DNA from 2 places in the Microbacterium oxydans genome. Region 2 is predicted to be linked to the other one. Evidence: riboswitches for the same ligand, from Rfam matches in the RefSeq annotation. Region 2 holds a riboswitch; the other holds the start of a gene.
The links. A riboswitch is a leader RNA that binds a small molecule or an ion and turns the genes downstream of it on or off. The one in region 2 is predicted to bind thiamine pyrophosphate.
Positions count from the first base shown of each region.

Region 1: it holds a riboswitch for thiamine pyrophosphate, as region 2 does, so the genes downstream of both, MME74_RS16370 (ECF transporter S component) here and thiM (hydroxyethylthiazole kinase) in region 2, are expected to answer to the same signal.

Region 1 covers NZ_CP092891.1:3,380,348-3,388,581, reverse strand. Annotated here, with positions in the region: gene MME74_RS16380 (ABC transporter ATP-binding protein) at 1-1,382, shown strand, start outside; gene MME74_RS16375 (D-alanyl-D-alanine carboxypeptidase) at 1,521-3,347, opposite strand; TPP riboswitch at 3,429-3,540, shown strand; gene MME74_RS16370 (ECF transporter S component) at 3,531-4,175, shown strand; gene MME74_RS16365 (ABC transporter ATP-binding protein) at 4,175-5,632, shown strand; gene MME74_RS16360 (energy-coupling factor transporter transmembrane component T family protein) at 5,629-6,420, shown strand; gene MME74_RS16355 (CHY zinc finger protein) at 6,442-6,795, opposite strand; gene MME74_RS16350 (aminoglycoside 3'-phosphotransferase) at 6,798-7,523, opposite strand; gene MME74_RS16345 (SDR family NAD(P)-dependent oxidoreductase) at 7,727-8,234, shown strand, end outside.
Region 2 covers NZ_CP092891.1:2,408,726-2,416,959, reverse strand. Annotated here, with positions in the region: gene MME74_RS11615 (amino acid ABC transporter permease) at 1-69, shown strand, start outside; gene MME74_RS11610 (amino acid ABC transporter permease) at 66-977, shown strand; gene pheS (phenylalanine--tRNA ligase subunit alpha) at 1,020-2,060, shown strand; gene pheT (phenylalanine--tRNA ligase subunit beta) at 2,060-4,570, shown strand; gene MME74_RS11595 (DUF402 domain-containing protein) at 4,637-5,365, shown strand; gene MME74_RS11590 (NAD-dependent epimerase/dehydratase family protein) at 5,412-6,416, shown strand; TPP riboswitch at 6,423-6,517, shown strand; gene thiM (hydroxyethylthiazole kinase) at 6,508-7,356, shown strand; gene MME74_RS11580 (bifunctional hydroxymethylpyrimidine kinase/phosphomethylpyrimidine kinase) at 7,353-8,234, shown strand, end outside.

The sequences.
Region 1 (8,234 bases), 970 kb from region 2:
CGTTCGGCACGCAGTGGCGCAAGGTCGGCCGACTGAACGCCCGCGTCGAGGAGGCGTTCTCCGGCCACGCGCTGGTGAAGGTCTTCGGGCGCGAGAAGGATGCGCTGGACAAGTTCCAGGCCGAGAACGAGGAGCTGTTCCAGGCGAGCTTCAAGGCGCAGTTCCTGTCCGGCATCATCATGCCCGCCATGATGTTCGTCGGAAACCTCAGCTACGTGGGCATCGCGGTGCTCGGTGGTCTGATGGTCGCGAACGGCCAGCTCCGTCTCGGTGACGTGCAGGCGTTCATCCAGTACTCGCAGCAGTTCACGCAGCCGCTGTCCGAGCTGGGTGGCATGGCCGCCGTCGTGCAGTCCGGCACGGCATCCGCCGAGCGGGTGTTCCAGCTGCTCGACGCGGATGAGCAGGAGGCCGACGACGCCGATGCTCCCGAGCTCGTGGAGGGCAAGGGCGTCATCGAGTTCGAGAACGTCGCGTTCTCGTACACGCCGGATCGCCCGCTGATCAAGGACCTGTCGTTCCGGGTGGAGCCGGGGCAGACGGTCGCGATCGTCGGTCCGACCGGCGCGGGCAAGACGACGCTGGTCAACCTGATCATGCGTTTCTACGAGCTCAGCGGCGGATGGATCATGCTCGATGGTCAGGACATCGCCGAGGTGACCCGCGACGAGCTGCGATCCCGCACCGGCATGGTGCTCCAGGACCCGTGGCTGTTCGCCGGCAGCATCCGCGAGAACATCCGCTACGGCCGCTCCACCGCGACCGACGAAGAGGTTCTCGCCGCCGCGAAGGCGACCTACGTCGACCGCTTCGTTCACGCCCTCCCCGAGGGTTACGACACGGTGCTCGACGAGGACGCCGCGAACGTGTCGGCGGGTGAGCGTCAGCTCATCACCATCGCCCGGGCGTTCGTCGCGCAGCCGTCGATCCTCATCCTCGATGAGGCCACGTCGGCGGTCGACACCCGCACCGAGCTGCTGCTGCAGCACGCGATGGCCGCGCTCCGCGAGGGACGCACGTCGTTCGTGATCGCGCACCGCCTGTCGACCATCCGCGACGCCGACCTCATCCTCGTGATGGAGCACGGCGACATCGTGGAGAAGGGCACGCACGACGAGCTCATCGCCGCGCAGGGCGCCTACTGGCGGCTGTACCAGTCGCAGTTCGAGCAGGCGGCGACCGACATCGACGCCGAGGACGCGCTCACCGGGTCCGCGCCCGTGGTCGTGACCGGCGAGGCGGGCGAGGGCGAGAGCGCGCGTTCCGAGTCGGCCGCCGCGGTGGCCGGAGCCTCGGTCGGGGCGAACGTCCCGGCTGCCGAGACCGCCGCCGCTCAGTCGCTGCTCGAGGACGGAGCGGACGGCTCCGGCCCCCGCGCCTGATCAGCGAGACGCCGACGCCCCACTCCGGTCATCCGGGGTGGGGCGTCGTGCTGCGGCGGCAGTGCTGCGGCGGTGGTAGTGCCACGCGTCGGCGGTAGTGCCACGCGTCGAGGGCAGCGCCAGGCGTCGGTGAAGCGGTCAGGGCTTCTCGGTCGTGATGCCGAGGAGCTCCAGCGGGTGGGTCAGCCGCCACCACGGGCTCGGGTCGGCCACGTCTTCCGCGAGGACCAGCGGCGTCGAGGTCGTGTTGATCGGGCCGACCGTGGTCAGCGTGCCGACCGTGCCGTCCTGGTCGCGCTCGTCGCCGAGATCGAAGGCGGCGGTCGACGTGGGGAGCGCGCCGTTCCACAGCACCACGTCGGCGTCGGCGTCGGCGACGACGTCGACCTTCTCGCCCCACAGCGTGGTGACCCGGCCGACGACCGTGCCCTGGGGGACGGCCGGTGCCTGCGCCTCCAGCTCCGCCTCGGCCTGAGCGAACAGGGAGCGGGTGAGGGCCAGGCGCGCCTTGTCGTCCGCCTGGTTCAGCGCGGCGGCGTACAGCTTCACCGTCGTGTCACCGATCGTGACGTCCTTCGCGGTGAGGAGGTTCCAGCCGACGAGCGTGCCGGTCTTGATGCCGACGACGCCCGGGTCGGCGAGCATGCCGTTGGTGTTCACGACGGTGCCCGCGCCGGGGAGGTCGACCGACTTCGTGCCGACGATCTCCGCGAACACGGGGTTCTGCATCGCCTTCTCGCCGAGGGCGATCAGGGCGGCGGGCGTGGCGACGTTGCGCTCGTCGAAGCCGGACGGCGTCACCACCGTGATGCCGCTGAGGCCGCGCTCGCGCAGCCAGACCTCGGCGGCGCGAGCGAACTCCTCGTCGGAGCCCCAGATCTCGGAGGCCAGGCGGTCGATGTAGTTGTTCGCCGAGCCCAGAAGGGTGCCCTGCAGCATCTGGTACTCGGTCAGCACGCCGTCGACGGGGACGTCGAGGGCGGACTGGTCGCTGCGCCGGTAGTCCCAGTACTTGACGCTGTCCCAGTAGGTGAAGGAGAACTCGGGTCCCTGCTGGCCGGGCGCGAGGGGCATCCGGTCGAGCACCATCAGGGCGCTGACGACCTTGGTGATGCTCGCGATGCTCACCGGAGCGGTGCCGGATGCGCTGGTGCTCATGCCCGCGATGCCGACCGCTCCGCTGCCCGAGGTGGGCCACGTGACGGCGGCCGCGGGCGCGGCGACGGGCTCGAACGCGACGGACTCCACGGCCGGAGGGACCTCGTGCAGCGGCCAGAGCAGCGTCGTGCCGGCGTATGCGGCGACGAGGCCGACGAGGGTGGCCAGCGGCACCAGGATCCCCGGACGGAGGATCGCCGGTCGCAGCTGTGCGCCGCGCAGGAGGCCGCCGCCCTTCTCGACCTCGGCCGTCTCGTCGAGGGTCGCGAGCGGGGAGTGCGCGGCGACCTCCGCGGCATCGACCCAGGTCAGCGCGGTCGCGGTGGTCTCCTCATCCGCCCACTGCGGGGCGGCCGCATCCACCAGCGCATCCGCATCCGCATCCTCGGGAGAGGTCTCCCGGGTGCGGCGCCCCGAAGGGACGAACGGCGGCTTGGTCAGCGGAGGCGTGGGGTCGGTCGGGACCGCCGGCTCGGGCGTGAGGCCCGGTTCGGGTGAGAGGACGGCCTCGGGCGTGAGGGCGGGCTCGGGCGAGAGGACGGGCTCGGAGCCGGCCCCCTTGTCCCCGGTGAACAGGGCATCGAGCACGGCCGCGTCGACGGGGATCGCGGGAGCGACGGAGGCATCGGGCGGCAGCGCGTCGCCCGCGAACAGCCGATCGGCCGCGAACGAGGTGCTGCCGTGAGCGGGGTCCGCGGCATCCGGTGCGACCGGGAGGCTCTCGTCGGGGCCGGAGGGGACACCGGCCGGAGAGCTGTCGTCGCTGACGACGCCCGTCGCCTCGTCGGCGGGATCTGTTGCGGTCACTCGCTTACGGTACCGAATCCCTGGAGCGTTCCGCGGCGCGGAGCCCCGGGGGCGCGGGGTGTCGCCAGCGGGTAGGATCGTCAGCACAACCACGGGAGTCCGGCGAGCCGGGCTGAGAGGGAGCGAATCGCGCTTCGACCGTCGAACCTGATCTGGGTCATGCCAGCGCAGGGAGGAGTTCAGATGAGCACGTCCACATCCACGTCCGCATCCGCGAAGACGCAGGCACCTGCCCCGGCCAGGAGCTTCCTGCGCTGGCGCATCGTCGACATCGTCGTCGCCAGCGTCATCGGCGTCGCCGCCGGCCTGATCTTCCTGGCCTGGAACGTCGGCTACCTCGGGCCGAAGGCGCTGCTGGAGCCGCTGCTGCCCGGCGTCCAGGGTCTCCTCGACGGTCCGTGGCTCTTCGCCGGCGTGCTCGGCGGGCTCATCATCCGCAAGGCCGGCGCGGCGATCTACGTCGAGCTGCTCGCGGCCGTCGTCTCCGCGCTCATCGGCAACCAGTGGGGTGGCTTCCTCACGCTCGAGGCCGGCCTCGTGCAGGGCCTCGGCGCCGAACTGATCTTCCTGCTCTTCTTCTACCGTCGCTGGTCGCTGCCCGTGGCGATCCTCGCGGGCGCGGGCGCCGCCCTCGCCGGCGGGATCAACAACCTCGTGCTCTGGTACGCCGGCTCCGGTCCCGCCTTCACGACCATCTACCTGATCAGCACGGTCATCTCCGGAGCCGTCATCGCCGGAGCCCTGTCCTGGGTGCTGGCGCGAGGCATCGCCGCGACCGGAGCCCTCGACCGGTTCGGCTCCGGGCGCGAGGCGCGCGTCCGCGTCTGATGGCGGCGGACGGGGCCGTTCCCGCCGCCGTCGAGGCACGCGGCTGGGGGTGGAGGCACGCGAGTCGTCTCGCCTGGGCGCTGCGCGACGTCTCCTTCCGCATCGAGCCGGGGGAGCGCGTGCTGGTGCTCGGCGCGTCCGGTGCCGGCAAGTCCACCCTGCTGCACGGCCTCGCGGGCGTGCTCGGCGGCGAGGAGGAGGGCGAGAGCACCGGCGACCTGCTCGTCGACGGTGCTCCCGCCGTCGCCACCCGCGGCCGTGCCGGGCTCGTGCTGCAGGACCCCGACTCGCAGGTCATCCTGGCGCGTGCAGGGGATGACGTGGCGTTCGGCTGCGAGAACCTCGGCGTGCCCCGGGCGGAGATCTGGCCGCGCGTGGAGTCGGCGTTGGAGGCGGTCGGGCTCGACGTGCCGCTCGACCACCCGACCAAGGCGCTGTCCGGCGGCCAGAAGCAGCGGCTGGCGCTCGCCGGGATGCTGGCGATGCGTCCGGGACTCGTCCTGCTCGACGAGCCGACCGCGAACCTCGATCCCGCCGGGGTGATCGAGGTCCGCGACGCGGTGGAGCGGATGCTGCAGGCGCGGCCGGCGACGCTCATCGTCGTGGAGCACCGACTCGAGGTCTGGCTGCCGCTCATCACCCGTGTGATCGTGATCGGGGCAGGAGGAGTGATCGCCGACGGAGCGCCCGCAGAGGTTCTCGGTGCGCAGGGGGCGCGACTCGCCGCGGACGGTGTCTGGGTGCCCGGGCATGCGCCGGCCACGCCCCCTCCTCCGCGGTCGGCCCCCGGGGATGCCCTGCTCTCGGCGCGCGGCCTGGCCGTCGCCCGCGTCAAGGGGCGTCCGGTCGCCACCGGCATCGACCTCGACATGCACGCCGGGCAGGTGCTCGCGATCACGGGGCCGAACGGAGCGGGCAAGTCCACGCTCGGGCTGACCCTCGCCGGTCTTCTCCCGCCCGCCGGCGGAGCGCTGACGGCATCCGCTCGGCTGGCGGACGGCGCCGACGCGTCGCCGATCCGCTGGGCGTCGAAAGACCTGCTGACGCGCATCGGCATGGTCTTCCAGGAGCCCGAGCACCAGCTGCTCGCCAAGACCGTCCGCGACGAGCTGGCCGTCGGCCCGCGCGCGCTCGGCATGACCGAGGAGGAGATCGCCGTCCGCAGCGACGAGCTTCTCGCCCGACTGCGCCTCGACTACCTCGCCGCCGCCAACCCGTACACGCTCTCCGGGGGTGAGAAGCGCCGGCTCACGGTCGCCGCCGCGATCGCGACCAGGCCGCGCATGCTGGTGCTGGACGAGCCCACGTTCGGGCAGGACGCCCGCACCTGGGCCGAGCTCGTCGCGATGCTCGCGGCCCTCCGCGACGAGGGATCCGCGATCGTGACCATCACCCACGACATCGACGTCGCGCGGGCGCTGCGGGCCGAGCGGTTCGAACTCGGGGGTGCGGCATGACCGTCCTCGACACACGTGCGCGCACCGGTGCCATCGCCGCGATCAATCCGGTGGCCAAGCTCGGCGTGAGCGCCCTGATCGCGGTGCCGCTGATCCTGACGCTGGATCCGGTGTCGGCGTCCGTGGCACTGCTGCTGGAGTTCGTGCTGTTCCTGTTCGCCGGCATCGGCTGGCGCGAGTTCTGGGTGCGGACCTGGCCGGTCTGGCTCGCCGCACCGCTCACCGGACTGACCATCGCGCTCTACGGCGAGACGAGCGGGGTCGTGTACGTCGACTGGTTCGTGCTGCGCATCAGCGAGGGGTCGCTCGCTCTCGCGCTCGCCACCATGCTGCGCGTGCTCGCGATCGCGCTGCCCTCGGTGGTGCTGTTCATCACGGTGGATCCGACCGACCTGGCCGACGGGCTGGGGCAGATCCTGCGACTGCCGGCGAGGTTCGTGCTCGGCGCCCTCGCGGGGCTGCGGATGGTGGGGCTCTTCCTCGACGACTGGCGTGCGCTGGAGCTCGCGCGGCGTGCCAGGGGCGTGGCCGATCGCGGACGCATCCGGCGCTTCCTCGGCATGGCCTTCGCGCTGCTCGTGCTCTCGATCCGCCGCGGCGCGAAGCTCGCCACCGCCATGGAGGCGCGGGGCTTCGGCGCCCCCGGGCGTCGCACCTGGGCACGCGAGTCGCGGTTCGGCGCGGCCGAGTGGACGCTGCTGGCCGTCGGCGCGGCGATCTCCGGCATCGCGATCGCCGCAGCCGTGGCCACCGGGGCGTGGAACTTCATCCTCGGGCCGAGCGCCTGACCGCCGTCCCTGTCGGATCGGTCAGGGGCCGGCGAGGGGCTCCGTCTGGAAGTAGAGATCCCGATGCAGGGCGCACCGCTCGTTGAACGGGGCCGCGCATCGCGGGCACGCCGTCACCGCGAAGTACTCGGCGATCGTGAGCTCGTGCCCGCACGCACCGCACAGGATCGCCGCGGTGTCGTGCTGCTCTGGTGCCCACTGCTCCGCCGGATGTCCCGCCGCCTCCTCGTGACAGCGGTGGCAGGGGTAGTAGTCGCCGCAGCAGGCGAAGCGGATCGCGATGATGTCGGTCGGGCCGCGGTAGTGCACGCACCGGGTCATGTCGTCGACGACGGCGCCGAGCACGGCGGGGCGGTCGAGGGGCGGCGGGGTCATGCTCACGTCTCGTTCCAGAGTCGGCGGTAGTACTCCAGGCGCTGACGGTCGGGCTCGATCCCGTAGGCCGCGATGAGCGTGTCCTCCCAGCCGGGCCCGAAGTTCCACTCGGTGCTCATCGATGCGACGGCGATGTCCGCCCAGCGGTCGGCCGTGCCGAGGGCGGCGAGATCGACGAAGGCGACGGGCCGGCCGGCGGCGTCCAGCAGGGTGTTCGGCATGCAGGCGTCCCCGTGGCACACCACCAGCCGGTCGATCGGCGGTGCCGGGATCAGGTCATCCGGAACGACGATGCCGCGCGCCGCCGCGCCCGCGATCCGCCCGTCCGTGCTCCACTCCCAGGGGCACTCGGCGACGGGCAGGGCGTCGTGCAGGGCGCGGAGCCCCTCGCCGACCGCGCGCACGGCCTTCTCCGCCTCGTCGGCCCAGCGCGGATCCACGGCACTGCTCGCATCGATCGCGACGGTGACGAGCCATTCGTGCGCGTCATCCTGCCCCTGCTCGATCACCTCGGGGACCGCGATCCAGGTGCGCGCCCACCGCAGGCGCTCCGCCTCGTCGCGCATGTTCGCCTCGTCGTCCAGCGGACCCCACTTGATGTAGCGGCCGTCGTAGGTGCGGAACGTCAGACCGCCGAGGCCGTTGCGCCAGACCGGGGTCAGCGTGGCACCGCGGGCGAGGGTGAGGACGCGCGGCGGGACCTCGACGGATGCGGAGGGGATGCTCACGTCTCCATCCTGCCCGACGGGCGCGGAGCCATCGAGAGCGGATCGTCGAGACGGTGTCGTAGGCTCGCTCTCGACGCGGTCCCCGGTCGTCGGCAGCATCCGATCGGTGCGTCGGGACCGACCGCATCAGAGGTTCGTGGTGGAACCAGGAACCACGTAGGCTGAAACTCAGTCGCACGACGACGTTCGAAGGAGAACATCAGATGCAGATCAGCGGACAGGGTGCCCTCATCACCGGCGGAGCCTCGGGGCTCGGCCTGGCGACCGCGCGCCGACTCGTCGCCGCGGGCGCGCACGTCACGATCATCGACCTCGCCTCGTCGAAGGGGGCGGAGCTCGCGGACGAGCTCGGCGGCCTCTTCGTCGCCGCCGACGTCACCAGCGCCGACGAGGTGCGGGCGGCGGTCGCAGCCGCGCAGTCCGCGGCCCCGCTGCGCGTCGTCGTGAACTGCGCCGGCATCGCGCCGCCGGCCAAGGTGCTCGACCGCGAGGGCAACCCCGCGGTGCTCGCCGACTTCGAGCGCGTGGTCCGCATCAACCTCGTCGGCACGTTCAACGTCATCTCGCAGGCCTCCGCCGTGATCGCCCAGAACGAGCTGCACGACGAGGAGCGCGGCGTCATCGTCAACACCGCGAGCGTCGCGGCGTTCGACGGGCAGGTCGGCCAGCCCGCGTACTCGGCTTCCAAGGGCGGCGTCCACGCCATGACGC
Region 2 (8,234 bases):
GTGGTGCTGGTGCTGCTGCTCGCCTGGGTGCAGCGCGTTCTCGAGAACAAGTGGAGGATCGCGCGATGAGTTCCGTCCTTTTCGACGTCCCCGGCCCCCGTGCCATCGTCCGCAACCGGCTCATCGGAGCCGTGACGGTCCTGGTCGTCCTCGCCGTGCTCGGCTGGGTCGTGTGGAGGCTGTTCGCCACCGGACAGTTCTCTGCCGAGAAGTGGAATATCTTCACGTTCTCGGCCGTCTGGGTCCGTTTCGGCGAAGGGCTGCTGGCCACGCTGGCCGCGTTCGCTGTCGCCGGCGTCGGGTCCATCGTCCTCGGCTTCGTCCTCGGCATCGGGCGCCTCTCGGAGCACGCCTGGGTGCGTGAGCCGGTCCGGTGGATCATCGAGGTGCTGCGAGCGGTGCCCGTGCTGATCCTCATGATGCTGCTGTACTACGGCCTTCCCGTGATCGGCGTGAAGATGCCGCCGTACTGGGCTGTCGTGATCGCGCTGATCGTCTACAACGGCTCGGTGCTGGCCGAGGTGCTGCGTGCCGGCATCGAATCGCTTCCTCGCGGACAGCAGGAAGCCGGCTACGCGATCGGACTCCGAAAGACCGGAGTGATGTACTTCATCCTGATCCCGCAGGCCGTGCGGGCCATGATGCCGGTGATCATCGCGCAGCTCGTCGTGGCGCTGAAGGACACCGCGCTCGGGTTCATCATCACGTACAAGGAGCTCCTCTACGTCATCAATCAGATCGGCAACCAGGCGCCCTACGGCTCCCCGCTGATCCCCGCCGCGATCATCGGCGGATCGATGTACGTGGCCGTGTGTCTCCTCCTCTCCTACATCGCCTACCGCCTGCAGCGTCGGGCCAAGCGCTCGCCGAAGGCAGGACCCGCGGTGCCGGACCCCCGTCAGCACGGCGGCGAGACGAACACCTCGCTGATCGTGCTGCAGAACGACGGCGGTGCCGGTGGTGGAGCACCGCGCTGATCCGCCAAAGGGACCCACGCGCCCCCGGTAGACTCGATTCTCGTGTCAGAGTCTCCTGAAATCACCCCGGAAGCGGTCGAAGCCGCTGTCGCCGACGCCCTCGCGGCGATCGCCGCAGCCACCGACACCGCCGAGCTGAAAGCGGCCCGTGCCGCCCATGTCGCCGACGGATCGCCGCTCGCGGTCCTGAACGCCTCGATGCGACAGGTCGCCCCCGAGAACAAGGCCGCGTTCGGCAAGCTCGTGGGTCAGGGACGCGGGCAGGTGACGCAGGCGCTCGCCGCCAAGGAGGCCGAGCTGGCCGCCGCGGAGGTCGCCGCGCGGCTCGAGGCCGAGCGGGTCGACATCACCGCCGTGCCCTCGCGCACGCGCGTCGGTGCCCGGCACCCGCTCACGCTCCTCCAGGACCAGGTCTGCGACATCTTCGTCGGCATGGGCTGGGAGATCGCGGAGGGACCGGAGCTCGAGCACGAGTGGTTCAACTTCGACGCCCTGAACTTCGACGTCGACCACCCCGCCCGCCAGGAGCAGGACACGTTCTACGTCGACCCGCCCTCGCGCCACCTGGTGATGCGCACGCACACGAGCCCCGTCCAGGTGCGCTCGATGCTCGACCGCGAGGTGCCGATCTACGTGCTGTGCCCCGGCCGTGTGTACCGCACCGACGAGTTCGACGCCACGCACCTGCCGGTGTTCACGCAGTTCGAGGGACTCGTCATCGACAAGGGCATCACGATGGCGCACCTCAAGGGCACGCTCGACCACTTCGCGAAGCAGCTCTTCGGCCCTGAGGCCAAGACGCGCTTCCGCACCAACTACTTCCCCTTCACCGAGCCGTCCGCCGAGCTCGACCTGTGGCACCCGACCTTCAAGGGCGGCGCGCGCTGGATCGAGTGGGGCGGCTGCGGCATGGTCAACCCGAACGTGCTGCGCGCGGCCGGGATCGACCCGGAGGTGTACAGCGGCTTCGCGTTCGGCATGGGCATCGAGCGGGGCCTGATGTTCCGCAGCGACGTCCAGGACATGCGCGACATGGCCGAGGGCGATGTCCGATTCAGCGAGCAGTACGGGATGGTGGTGTGATGCGCGTCCCGCTTTCGTGGCTGCGTGAGTACGTCGATCTGGCAGCGGATGCCACGCCCGAGGACGTCCTCGGCGCGCTGGTGACCGTGGGCTTCGAAGAGGAGGACGTGCACCGCTTCGACATCACGGGTCCCGTGGTCGTCGGTCAGGTCGTCTCGCTCGAGCCCGAGCCGCAGTCCAACGGCAAGACCATCAACTGGTGCCAGGTCGATGTGGGCGAGGCGAACGGCGGTGTCCGCGGCATCGTCTGCGGCGCGCACAACTTCACCGTGGGGGACAAGGTCGTCGTGACCCTTCCCGGCGCGGTGCTGCCCGGTCCGTTCCCGATCGCCGCCCGCAAGACCTACGGTCACGTCTCCGACGGCATGATCGCGTCGGCGCGCGAGCTGGGCCTGGGCGATGAGCACAACGGCATCGTCGTGCTGTCCGACCTCGGCATCGACGCGCCCGTCGGCACCGACGCGATCGCCCTCCTGGGTCTCGACGACGTGGCGGTGGAGATCAACGTCACGCCCGACCGCGGCTACGCCTTCTCGCTGCGCGGCGTCGCCCGCGAGTACTCGCACGCGACAGGTGCGAGCTTCCGCGACCCCGCGGAGCGCGACTTCGCCGAGCTGCAGCCGGGCAGCGGGCACACGACCGTGGTCGACGACGTCGCCCCCGTGCGCGGCCGCGTCGGCGCGAGCGAGTTCGTCACGCGTGTCGTGCGCGGCGTCGACCCCTCGCGTCCCACCCCGCCGTGGATGATCGCGCGGCTCAGCCTCGCGGGCATGCGCTCGCTGGGCGTGCTGATCGACATCACCAACTACGTGATGCTCGAGCTCGGCCAGCCGCTGCACGGCTACGACCTCGACAAGCTCACCGGCGGGATCACCGTCCGCCGTGCGAACCCGGGCGAGAAGATGACGACGCTCGACGGCGTCGAGCGCGCGCTGCACGAGGAAGACCTCCTCATCACGGACGAGTCCGGTCCGATCGGCCTCGCCGGCGTCATGGGCGGCGGCACGACCGAGATGAGCGACACCACGCGGAACGTGCTCATCGAGGCCGCGAACTTCGACCCCATCACCATCGCCCGCTCGGCGCGACGGCACAAGCTGCCCAGTGAGGCCTCCAAGCGCTTCGAGCGCGGTGTCGACCCGCTCATCCCGTTCGTGGCGGCCCGCCGCGTGGCCGACCTCATGGTCGAGCTCGCCGGTGGCACGCTCACCGAAGAGGGCGGCGCGCTGTTCGCCGAGGTGTTCGTCGCCGACATCGAGCTGCCCGCCGGCTTCGTGCAGGGGCTCATCGGCGTCGACTACACCGACGACGAGATCACCGGTGCGCTGACCACGATCGGCGCGGACGTCACCGCGGCGGAGGACGGCTCCGGGTGGACCGTGATCCCGCCCACCTGGCGTCCCGACCTCACGGACAAGTGGACGCTCGCCGAGGAGGTCGCCCGCATCCACGGGCTCGACCGCATCCCCGCAGTCCTGCCGACGCCGCCGTCCGGACGTGGTCTCACCGCGCACCAGCAGGGCCGTCGCCGCGTGGCCGATGCCCTGGCCGCCGCCGGTCTCGTCGAGACGCCGGCGTTCCCGTTCACCACCGAGGCGCAGAACGACCTGCACGGGTCGGCGTCGGGCGAGCACCTGCCGAGCATCCGCCTGGCGAACCCGCTCGACGGTCAGGCGCCCTTCCTGCGGCGCTCGCTCATCCCCGGACTGCTGCAGACCGCGCACCGCAACATCTCGCGCGGCCTCACGGACCTGGCGATCTTCGAGACCGGTGCCGTGTTCGTGCCCGAGCCGGGCGTCGAGTACGGCACGGAGGAGGTGCCGCCGCTGGGCGTGCGCCCGTCCGATGAGACGCTCGCCGCGCTGAACGCCTCGATCCCGCCGCAGCACCGCCACATCGCGGCTCTGCTCACGGGCCATGTCTCCCCGCGTCAGCCCGGCCGCCCGGCCGAGGCGGCAGGGCTCGTCGAGGCGCTGGACGCCGTTCGGGTGATCGCGGCAGCGGCGGGCGTCGACATCGACGTCGTGCAGGCCGAGCGCGCCGCCCTGCACCCGGGCCGCACCGGATCGCTCCTGGTCGCGGGGGAAGAGGTCGGCTACGTCGGCGAGCTGCACCCCGCCGTGGCGGAGGACGCCGATCTTCCCGGTCGCGCGACCGTACTCGAGCTCGACCTGGATCGCATCCTGACCCTGGCGAGCGGACGCGTCGTCGCCGCATCGCTGTCGACGTTCCCGGCCGCGACGCAGGACGTCTCGCTCACGCTGCCGGCGGATGTCGCCGCGGCCGAGGTGCAGGCGGCGCTCGCGGAGGGCGCCGGAGCACTGCTCGAATCGGTGCGTCTCGTGGACGACTACCGGGGCGAGGGTGTGCCGGAGGGGTCGAAGAGCCTGACCTTCGCGCTGCGCTTCCGCGCCGATGACCGCACGCTCACGGCGGCCGAGGCCACCGAGGCCAAGCTCGCCGGTGTCGAGGTCGCTGCGGAGCGGTTCGGGGCGGCGCTGCGCGACTGAGTCGGACGCGGACGAACCGTGTCGCACCTCGGATGATCCGGGGCGGTGCCGGAGTAGCGTGGCGGGATGAGCATCCTCCCCCAGAGCACCCCGGCCGCCGTCCCGGATGACGCGCGACCGCTGGGAGAGGGACCGTTCCTCGCGCCCGGTGCGCAGATCGACTGGCACTACCGGAAGCCGGGTTGGCAGCCGGGGGAGCCGTCCACGATCTCTCCCATGCGGGTGGTCCGCGATGACGAGCGCGGGCTCGTGGCGTGGCTCGCCCCCGGGACGCTGCAGGAGTCGCAGGGGGCGCCGGACGGACAGCGGGTGCGTTCGGTGCCGCTCGCTCGCCGCTGGCTCGAGGCGCGCACGCGCATCGTCGAGGAATGGTGGGGCAACGGTGTGCTGCGCATCGCGCAGGCGGGCCTGCCGTGGTCGGTCTGGCTCTTCTGGAGCGACACCAGCGGCCCGGTCTGGGAGTTCGCGGGGTGGTACGTGAACCTCGAGAACGCGCACCTGCGCACCGATCAGGAGACCTACTCGTCCGATCACATCCTCGACGTCGAGATCGACCCCGACGGCGGCATCCATCTGAAGGACGAGGACGAGCTCGCCGCCGCCATCGACCAGGGGCGGCTCAGCGCCGAACAGGCCGCGCAGATCGAGCGGCACGCCGACGCCGCGATCGCCTCGTTCCGGGCCGGGGACTGGCCGTTCGACGACGAGTGGCGCGGGTGGCGGCCCGACCCGTCGTGGACGACTCCGGTGCTCGACGGCCTCGATCGACTCGGGCAGGACGTCGGTCTGCTCTGAGCGGAAGGACTTCCGTGCGGGTCCGGATGCTGGTGACATGGGACGCATGACGGACGTGTTGATCCTCGGCGGAACAGGCTGGCTCTCGGGGCGCATCGCGCGGCGCTGGCGGGATGCCGGCGCGGCGGTGACGTGTCTCGCCCGCGGGACGCGCCCTGTACCGGACGGGGCGGTGCTCGTACGCGGCGACCGGGAGGATCCGGACGTGTACGCCGAGCTCGCCCGCCGGGACTGGGACCACGTCGTCGACATCTCCTCGCAGGCGACGCAGGTGGCCGCCGCGGTCGATGCCCTCGGTGACCGCGCCGCGCGGTGGACCTATGTCTCGTCCCTGTCCGTGTACGCCGACGACGTGACCGTCGGTGCGGACGAGTCCGCGCCCCGGCATCCGGCCGCGCGTCCCGGTGACGGGTACGAGTACGGGGCGCAGAAGGTCGCTGCGGAGGATGCCGTGGCCACGCTCGGTGAGCGCGCCCTCCTCGTGCGCCCGGGCCTCATCGTGGGCGACGGAGACCCCAGCGACCGCTTCGGCTACTGGGGCGCGGCGTTCGCCCGAGCCGGTGACGGTCCGGTCCTGCTGCCCCCGCTGGACGGTCGGAGCACGCAGGTCGTCGATGTCGACGACCTCGCCGCCTACGTCGTGCAGGCGACGCGCAGCGGGGCGGTCAACGCGATCGGCGACCGGCATCCCCTCGCCGACGTGCTGCAGACGGTCCGTGCTGCCTCCGGGCACGCCGGCGACGGGGTGGTCGCCGAGGAGGAGTGGCTCGTCGACCACGGGGTCGAGTACTGGGCGGGCCCGCGCTCGCTGCCGCTGTGGCTGCCCGCCGGGATGACCGGTTTCATGACCCGCTCGAACGACGCCTTCCGCGAGAGCGGGGGTCGACTCCGCCCCCTCGCCGAGACCGTCGAGCGCATCGTGGCGGACGAGCGGGAGCGCGGGGTCGACCGCGACCGTCGGGCCGGCCTCACGCGGGCAGAGGAGCTGGCCCTCCTGGCCGATCGGGAGACGCCCCAGGCCGATCGCTCGTCATTCCAGGCCCATCGCTAGACTCTGAGCAGTGACACGGGGTGCCGCGAACCGCGGCTGAGAACAGACCCGTCGAACCTGATCTAGTTCGTACTAGCGAAGGGATGTCGCATTGAGCGATCTTCTGCGTCCTGATTCCACCATCGACCTCGCCGGCTCGGCCGCGACGCTGCTGGGGGTGCTGCGACAGGCGCCTCCGCTGACGCACTGCATCACCAACGCCGTCGTGACCGGATTCACCGCCAACGTGCTGCTGGCCCTGGGAGCCGCCCCCGCCATGGTCGACATCGTCGGCGAGGCCGAGATGTTCGCCGGCGTCGCCTCCGGGCTGCTGGTCAACCTGGGCACCCCCACGCCCGAGCAGCGGACGGCGACCCTGGAGGCGGTCGCGGGGGCGACGTCATCCGGCACCCCCTGGGTGCTCGACCCGGTCGCCATCGGCGCGCTGCCGGTCCGCACGGCCCTGGCCCACCGGCTGGTCGAGCTGCGCCCGACCGCGATCCGCGGCAACGCGTCCGAGATCCTCGCCCTCGCCGGTCTCAGCGCCGGCGGCCGTGGAGTGGATGCCACCGACAGCACGGATGCCGCGGCCGATGCCGCCGGCGTTCTCGCGCGACGTGTCGGCGCCATCGTCGCCGTGTCCGGGCCGGTCGACCTCATCACCGACGGTGAGCGGGTCCTCCGCATCGCGAACGGGCATGAGCTGCTGACCCGCGTCACGGGCGGCGGCTGCGCACTCGGCGCCGTGATGGCCGCCTTCCTCGGGGCCGCCAGGGACACGGGGCACGATGCGCTCTCGACCGTCGCGGCCGCGAGCCTCGTGTACACGATCGCGGCCGAGCGGGCGGCGGAGCACTCCCGCGGACCGGGCAGCTTCGCCGTCGCCCTGCTGGATGCGCTCGCCGCGGTGACCGGGGACGACGTCCTCGCCGGCGCGCGTGTCGAGGAGGGCGTGCGGTGATCGCCGATCTCTCGCTCTATCTCGTCACGGACGCCGCGCTCTGCGGAGAGCGTGGCGTCGTCGAGACCGTCCGCCGGGCCGTCGACGGCGGGGTGCGCATCGTGCAGCTGCGCGACAAGGCCGCGACCGACGCCGAGACCGTCGAGCAGCTGGTCGCCCTGTCCCAGGCGATCGACGGGCGGGCGCTGCTCGTCGTGAACGACCGCCTGGAGGCCGCACTGGTCGCCCGCGAGCGCGGTGCGCGCGTCGACGGGGTGCACCTCGGACAGGGCGACGAGTCCGTGCTCCGCGCCAGGGAGGCGCTCGGGCCGGATGCGCTGATCGGTCTGACCGCGAACACTCCGGCACACCTCGAGGCGGTCCGCGCGCTGCCCCACGGCACCGTCGACTATCTGGGCGTCGGGGTGATCCGTCCGACCACCACGAAGCCGGACCACCCGGCGCCGCTCGGCGTGGACGGGTTCGCCGCCTTCGTCGCGAGCAGTCCCGTCCCGTGCGTGGCCATCGGCGGGGTCGGCATCGACGACACCGAGGCCCTGCACGCGGCAGGCGCGGCCGGACTCGCCGTGGTCTCGGCCCTGTGCGCGGTCGACGATCCCGCCGCGGCAGCGGAGGCGTTCCGACGCCGTTGGCTCGCGGGCTCCGTGCCGCGGGTGCTCAGCATCGCCGGCAGTGACCCCTCGGGCGGCGCCGGCATCCAGGCCGACCTCAAGTCCATCGCGGCGAACGGGGGCTACGGCATGGCCGTGCTCACCGCACTGACGGCGCAGAACACCCGGAGTGTGCGCGACGTGCACGTGCCCCCGACGTCCTTCCTCCGCACGCAGCTCGATGCGGTGTCGGACGACATCGCCGTGGACGCCGTGAAGATCGGGATG